DNA from 2 places in the Ramlibacter sp. G4-7 genome. Region 1 is predicted to be linked to the other one. Evidence: predicted binding sites of a transcription regulator. Region 1 holds the regulator's gene; the other holds the start of a gene.
The links. Region 1 encodes FNR, which switches genes on or off when oxygen is low (the NO sensors DNR and NnrR bind a similar motif). Its sites were predicted from a motif close to TTGATNNNNATCAA; they were not measured.

Region 1 (3,855 bases):
GCAGGTACCAGAGCGCCTGGACGTCGCTGGCATAGCGCACCCGGCGCGTCACGTTGGCGAATTGCCGGCCGCCGGCTTGCGTGAGCAGCGCCAGCATCGCTTCGCGGATGTCCTCGGTGCCCGAATCGAGCACGGACTCGCTCGGATCCAGGGGGTTGCCCAGGAGGCCATAGATGCTTTGCCGCAGAGTGCCTTTGAACCAGCGCATGTTGTTCCCACCGACTTGTATTGGCCTGTGACCGGTCCTGCCAAAGGTATGCCGGGCGGCCGGGGCTGACAAGCCTGGCAAGGTGACGGACTTCACGGAAGGCCGCCGGGCAAGGCGACCTATTCGTAACCGAAGGTCAACAATACGACCTAAGCGTGCGTTTGCCTGGCGGGTGTCGGCTCAGGCCGGCGGCGGGTCGCTGCGGACGGCCAGGACGGGCACCGGCGCCATGCGCAGAACCTGCTCCGCCCCGCTTCCCAGCAGGACCCGGCTCACACCGCGGCGACCGTGGGTGCCGACGACCACCAGGTCGGCCTCCCAGGACCGCGCCTCCGCCGCGATGTCTTCGCCGATGCGCGCCCCCGGGGCGTCCAGCAACTTCGTGTCCGCGGGCACGCCGGCGGCCCGGGCGATCTCCAGGGCGTCGGCCAGCACCTTGGCGGCCCCCTTCTTGCCGACATCCAGCAAGTCCACCACCGGCCCGTAGCCGGTGCTGATGAAAGCCATCGGATCGAGCACGTGCACCAGCCGCACGCGGCCGCCGCCCTCGCGCGCCAGCTGCAAGCCGGCGACCAGGGCCTTGTTCGAGGTGTCGCTGCCGTCCACCGGCACGAGGATGCGCTTGTACATGGCTTGCCTTCCGTTCGCATTGAGATCCCCCATGGTGGGACGACGCAGCGCGCGACCGCTTGATGCGGATCAAGCCAGGCGGCTAGGACGATTCCTAGGGACCCTAGTCCCGCGCGCCGCGGCGATTCGGACTCCTCCGAGCCAGCGATTCAGCCGGCTCCGATGTCGCGAATCCGGCCGGATGCCCATAGTGCAGGCATGACCCCGAACGGCTGCATCAAGGTGTTCCTCGCCGACGATTCGCTGCAGATCCGCGAGCGCGTCAACGCGCTGCTCGGGGCGGCCGACATCGCCATCGTGGGCGAGGCCGCCACGCCGGAGAGCTGCATCGCCGGCATCCTGCGTTGCCACCCCGACGTCGTCGTGCTGGACGTGCAGCTGGAAGGCGGCAGCGGATTGCAGGTGCTCAAGGCCGTGCGCCTGGCGGACCCGCAGGTCGCCTTCGTCGTCTTCAGCAACAACTCCGCCCCGGCCTACCGCAAGCGCTACCTGGGCGAGGGCGCCGTGAGCTTCCTGGACAAGAGCACCGAATTCGACCAGCTGGCCCGTGCCGTGGAAACGGCAGGGCGGCACGCGGTCCATTGAACAAGCCAGAAGGAGGGAACATGACCACCGCCACCGCTTCCGTCGCCACCATCCACTTCATCGACCGGGCGCACGCCGGCGACGCCGCCTGCACGCCGGCGCCGCTGGTGACGCAGTGCTCCAGCTGCCACCTGAAGGACCTGTGCCTGCCCTGCGGCCTGACGGGCAGCGACGTCGAGCGGCTGGACGGCCTGAGGTTCGCGCGCCGCCGGATCAAGGAGGGCCAGGCGCTGTACCACGAGGGCGACCGTTTCCAGTGCATGTACGCGGTGCGCAGCGGCACCTTCAAGTCCACCCTGAACCTGAAGGACGGGCGCGAGCAGGTCACCGGCTTCCAGATGGCCGGCGAGCTGCTCGGGTTCGATGGCCTGGCCTCGGGCAAGCACGCCAGCAGCGCCGTGGCGCTGGAGGATGCCGAGATCTGCGCGATCCCCTACGCCCACCTGAGCGAACTGGCCGCCACCAGCGTCGACCTGCAGCACGTGATCTCCCGTCTCATGAGCCGCGAGATCGTGCGCGAGCACAGCCTGATGATGCTGCTCGGGTCGATGAACGCCGAAGAGCGCCTGGCCGCCTTCCTCCTCAACATCTCGCAACGGATGAAGGCCCGCGGCTACTCCGCGAGCGAATTCCACCTGCGCATGTCGCGGGCGGAGATCGGCAGCTACCTGGGCATGAAACTGGAGACCGTCAGCCGCACTTTCTCCGCCTTCGCCCAGCAGCGCCTGCTGGAAGTGGACAAGAAGCACGTGCGGATCACGGACCTGGCGGGCCTGCAGCGCGCGTTCGACCTGCGTGTCCAGTGATCGGGGCGGCCCCCTGGATGGCGCGGCACGGCGTAAGCTGTGCCGGTGCGCGCGCGGCCTTGCGCGCCACTCCTGCGAAGGAGGCCTGCCATGGCCACTGAAATTCCCGACCTGACCTGGCTCGACCCGCTGCGCCGCATCGGCCAGGATGAACTCGCGCTGATCTGCAGCATGAGCACGGCGCAGCTGGACGAACTGGTGGAATACGGCTCGCTGGTGCCGGCGATGGGGGGGCCCGGCAGCCGGGAGTACAGTGCTGCCTGCGTGCCCCCGCTGCTCGAGGCGGCGCGCCTGCACTCCCATTACGACCTGGACCTGTTCACCGTCAGCCTGCTCCTGGGCTATCTGCAGCGCATCGCGCAGCTGGAGCATCAATTGCGCGCGCTCAACGTGCACGTCCCGCACCCGCACACCCTGCCGCGTGAGGGGCCTACGCCCTGGCGCGAGCCGCACGCCTGACGCGCGCGTTTCAGGCGGACAGCTGCCCGCGGAGGGCTTCGGCCAGCAGCGGGGCCACCGCGATGGCATTGGTCGCGTGCGGCACCGTGTCGCAGCTGGCAATGCGCGCGATGCCGGCGCGGTGCAGCATGTCGACCCCCGGGGGATCGAGCAAGGCATGCACGCCCACGCACCAGGGCCGGGCCCAGCCCGCCTCCCGCAGCACCTTCGCCGCGGTCGCCATGGTGTGGCCGCTGGAGATGATGTCGTCCACCAGCACCGGGGTGCGACCGTCGTGCGCGGCGCCTTCGGGCAGCGTCACCTGCACGTCCCGGTCGCCGCGGCGGACCTTGCTCATGACGACGTGCGGCGCGCCCAGCCGGCGCGCCACGTCCGCGACCCACTGCTCGCTCTCGCTGTCGGGGCCGACCAGGATCGGCCGCTCCACTTCGCGCCGCACCCAGGCGGCGATCGCCGGCGCCGCGGCGACCACGCGGGTGGGAATCGTGTAGATCGCGTCCAGGCTGGGCAGGCGGTGCAGGTGCGGGTCGATGGTGAGCAGGAAATCGACCGTCGAGGACAGCAGTCGCGCGTAGCTGCGCGAGGTGATCGCCTCGCCCGCCCGGAAACGCTCGTCCTGCCGCATGTAGGGTAGGTAGGGCGCCACCAGGCCCAGCTCGCGCGCGCCCAGCTCCCGTGCGGCGTCGGCGGCGAACAGCAGCGGCAGCGTCTTGTCATCGGGCCGATCGAGGTGCGCCACCAGCAGCACGCGGCGGCCGTCGACGCCGGTGCGCAGCCGCACGACACCTTCGCCGTCGGGGAAGCGGTGCAGCTCGAGCGTGCTGGCGCCGCAATGCAGTTGCTGCGCGAGTGTTTCGGCCAGCCTTTCCGCGCCGGGCAGGGCCAGGATGATGGTGTCCATGCGTCGTCTCCGCGCGCCACCCTGGGTGGGCGGCGCCGCAGGCGCAAGGTTACGCCAGTTCGCGGAAGCGACCGGGGGCGCGGCCGAAGTCTGCAAGCACAAGCCGGGAAGCCTGCCTCGGCAGGCGGGGAATTGCGTTTTCACACGTCGCCTTCGCGCGCAGCGCCTATCGTTGCGTGATGAACAAGAAACCCTGGATGGCGCTGCTCGCGCTCGCCCTGTCGCTTCCCTTGCTTGCGCACTCCGCGGGCGCGCTCGGACCCGCC
Region 2 (3,855 bases), on a different contig from region 1:
CACCATCCCGGAGATGAAGCTGCCGGAGATCAGCACGGAGCCGCCCAGGCTGGAGCCGCCGCCGAGGTCGCTGGACATGGCACAGACGCCGGCTGCGCCGGCGGTGATGCCGACGGCGCCCGTGATCGCCACCGATTCGCAGCGCGTGCCGACCTTCCCGCGGCCGCTGGAGGCCACGCGCCCGGTCGACACGATCCCGGGCACGCAGGTGTACCGCAGTCCCGAGACGGCAACGCGCACGCCCGAGGCTGCGAGCCCCGCGGACGCGGCGAGGGCGCCGACGCAAAGCGCGCGGGTGGCGCCGGCGGCGGGCACGGGCACGGGCAATGGTTCCACCGCGTCCATGGGCAGCAACGGCGCGGCGGCGTCTTCGTCTCGGAGCACTCGCGAGGGTGGTTCCACCATCACCTTGTCGCGGGATTCGGCGGCGACGGTGACGGTGCCGCACGACGGCGCATCACCGCCGGCGGGCCGGCGCGAGACGAGCAGCCAGGTGGGGTCCGGCACCCCGGCGTCGCCGCGGACGGCGCCGCTCTTCGACGGCGACTCCGGCAACGGTGCCAGCAGCCCGTCATCGTCCAGCGCGCCTACTGCGACCGGCTCGGTCGGCGACGCGACGGGGAGCGCGACGAGCTCGCAGTGAGGGAGGCCACATGAAAAGAGCCGGGGGAAACCCGGCTCTTTCACATCGTCTGCGCCTCAATTATCGAGGTCGCGGTCCTTCTCGACGTTGTCCAGCTCGCGCTCGGTGCGGACGTCGTCCTTCGCATCGCCGACGCGCTGCTGCAGCTTGCCCTTGAGTTCGCGGGCGTGGCCCTTGACCTCCAGGGTCTTGTCGCCGGTCAGCTTGCCGACCTGCTGCTTGATCTCGCCGGTGGCCTGGTTGGCGGCGCCCTTGACGTGGTCCTTGTTCATGAGGATCTCCTTTGTGTTTCCGATACTTCCATGTTGGGTCGCGGGCTGTGACGAGGTAGGCGTAGGGGGCCGCAGTTGCCGTGCGCGCCTTCCTACAGCAGAGGACACCACGGCAGGGCCAGGCGTCCGGCCTAGAGAGCGCCGACCGGCTGTGCCAGCACCGCGCGCAGCCGCTCGACGTCGACGATCTTCACGTGGCGGTGGTGGACCTCCAGGATGCCCTGCCCGGCGAAGGTCGAGAACGTGCGGCTGACCGTCTCCAGTTGCAGGCCGAGGTAGCTGCCGATCTCCTCGCGGGTCATGCGCAGCAGCAGCTCCGAGGGCGAGAAGCCGCGGGCCTGCAGGCGCTGCACGAGGTTGAGGAGGAAGGCGGCCAGGCGCTCTTCCGCGTTCATGGTGCCCAGCAGCAGCATGACGCCGTGCTCGCGCACGATCTCGCGGCTCATGACGCGGTGCAGGTGGTGCTGCAGCGCGCCCACCTCGCGGGAAAGCTCCCCGATGCGCTCGAAGGGCAGCACGCAGACCTCGGAGTCCTCCAGGGCCACGGCGTCGCAGGTATGTTCGTCGCCGACGATCCCGTCCAGGCCGACGATCTCACCGGCCATCTGGAAGCCGGTCACCTGGCCGCGGCCGTCCTCCGCCGTCACGCAGGTCTTGAACACACCCGTGCGGATCGCGTACAGCGCCTGGAACTTCTCGCCCGTGCGGAACAAGGGTGCCTTGCGCTTGACCCTGCGCCGGGTGGCGACCAGGCGGTCGATGCGGGACATCTCCTCGGGCGAGAGGCCCGCCGGCATGCACAGCTCGCGCAGGTTGCAGTTGGAGCAGGCGACGGACTGGGCGACGGCAGCGGTGGGGATGGGTTTCACGGAGGGAGGGCCTGGTGACCTGCATCAAATTCTGCGGCGCGACGGGCGGACGGGGCTTGATGCAAATCAAGCCGGCCGGACCGGTTGGCGCGCACCATGGCGGCTCGCTGCAAGAACAAGCCATGAACGCCTCCATCCTGCCCAAGCTCCTGCGCGAGTACGACGTCCCCGGGCCGCGCTACACCTCGTACCCGACGGCGGACCGCTTCGTCGAGGCCTTCGGGCCGGGCGACTACGGCTGCGCCCTGGCGCAACGCCGGGAAGGGCCGGCGGCCATGAACCTGCCCTTGTCGCTGTACGTGCACATCCCCTTCTGCGAGTCGCTGTGCTACTACTGCGCCTGCAACAAGATCGTGACGAAGCAGCATGCCAGGGCCGCGGCCTACCTGCGCTACCTGGCGCGCGAGATCGAGCTGCACACGGCAGCCCTGGGCACCGCGCAGCCGGTCAGCCAGTTGCACCTGGGGGGCGGCTCGCCCACCTTCCTGTCCGACGACGAACTGCGCAGCCTGATGGCGATGCTGCGCCGGAACTTCGCGCTGCTGCCCGGCGCCGAGTGCTCCGTGGAGATCGACCCGCGCACCGTGACCGCGGAGCGCCTGCAGGTGCTGGCCGATCTGGGCTTCAACCGCATCAGCTTCGGCGTCCAGGACTTCGACCTGGAGGTGCAGAAGGCGGTGCACCGGGTGCAACCGTATGCGCAGGTCGCCGCGCTGATCGAGGACACGCGCCGCATCGGCTTCGATTCCGTCAACGTCGACCTGATCTACGGGCTGCCGCGGCAGACCTCGCAATCGTTCGCCCGCACGCTGGCGCAGGTCGCCGGGCTGAAGCCGGACCGCATCGCGCTCTATGCCTATGCCCATCTGCCGGAGCGCTTCAAGCCGCAGCGCCGCATCGCGGCCTCGGAGCTGCCCGGAGCCGGCGCCAAGGTGCACATGCTGTCGAACGCGCTGGCCACCTTCCTGAGCGCCGGCTACGTCTACATCGGCATGGACCACTTCGCGCTGCCCGACGATGCGCTCGCCATCGCCAAGCGCCAGGGCCGGCTGCACCGCAACTTCCAGGGCTACAGCACCCATGCGGACTGCGACCTGGTCGGCCTGGGCGTGTCCGCCATCGGCAAGGTGGGCGCCACCTACAGCCAGAACGCGAAGACGATGGAGGAGTACTGCGACCTGCTGGACCAGGGCAAGCTGCCGGTGGTGCGGGGCCTGGCGCTCTCGCGCGACGACCTGGCGCGGCGCGCCGTGATCATGGCCCTGATGTGCCAGGGGCAGGTGGTGTTCGAGTCCATCGAGCTCGCATGGCTGCTCGATTTCCGCAGCTACTTCGCCGCGGAGATGCAGCAGATGGAGGAGCTGCGCAAGCAGGGGCTGGTGATCCTGGACGGCACCGGCATCCAGGTGACGGCCCAGGGCTGGTTCTTCGTGCGCGCGGTGGCCATGCAGTTCGACAAGTACCTGCAGGCCGACCGCAACCGCAAGCGCTTCTCGCGCATCATCTGACATGACGCTCACGCTCGCAGGGACCGCATTCCTCATGGGGCTGGTGGGAGGGCCCCACTGCCTGGCCATGTGCGGCGCCGCCTGCGGCGGGGTGATCCGGGCCGCGGGCGCGAAGCCGGCGCGCGGGATGTGGACCTTCCAGGGCGGGCGGCTGCTGGGGTACGCCGTCGCGGGCGCCGCGGCAGGGTTTGCGGTGCAGACCTTCGCGTGGCTGTCCTCGCAGACAGTGGCCTTGCGGCCCGTGTGGACGCTGTTCCACGTCATGGTGCTGCTGTGGGGGCTGGTCCTGTTCGCGCAGGCAAGGCAACCGGCCTGGGTGGAAAGCGCGGGGCGCAGCGTCTGGTCGCGCGTGCGGCCGCTGGCGCAGCGGCGCGGCGGCCTGGTCGCCACCGGCGCCCTGTGGGCCTTCCTGCCCTGCGGGCTGCTGTACTCGGCGCTGCTCGTCGCTTCGCTCTCGGGCGGGCCGTTGCAGGGGGCGCTGTGCATGGCGCTGTTCGCGGCCGGCAGCGGCATCTCGCTGGGGCTCGGGCCGTCGGCGCTGCGCAAGCTGCAGCAACTGGGCA

Region 2: hemN (oxygen-independent coproporphyrinogen III oxidase) is a predicted target of FNR. The motif match lies at 1,841-1,854, and genes of this name have one in related genera.

Annotation. Positions count from the first base shown of each region.
Region 1 covers NZ_JBYNTT010000002.1:307,553-311,407, forward strand. The annotation lists gene AC3EGR_RS04415 (hypothetical protein) at 1-208, opposite strand, end outside; gene AC3EGR_RS04420 (universal stress protein) at 389-838, opposite strand; gene AC3EGR_RS04425 (response regulator) at 1,037-1,423, shown strand; gene fnr (fumarate/nitrate reduction transcriptional regulator Fnr) at 1,444-2,229, shown strand; gene AC3EGR_RS04435 (chaperone modulator CbpM) at 2,320-2,688, shown strand; gene AC3EGR_RS04440 (ribose-phosphate pyrophosphokinase) at 2,699-3,589, opposite strand; gene AC3EGR_RS04445 (hypothetical protein) at 3,769-3,855, shown strand, end outside.
Region 2 covers NZ_JBYNTT010000005.1:213,485-217,339, forward strand. The annotation lists gene AC3EGR_RS09290 (penicillin-binding protein 1A) at 1-643, shown strand, start outside; gene AC3EGR_RS09295 (CsbD family protein) at 700-915, opposite strand; gene AC3EGR_RS09300 (helix-turn-helix domain-containing protein) at 1,047-1,712, opposite strand; gene hemN (oxygen-independent coproporphyrinogen III oxidase) at 1,907-3,292, shown strand; gene AC3EGR_RS09310 (sulfite exporter TauE/SafE family protein) at 3,294-3,855, shown strand, end outside.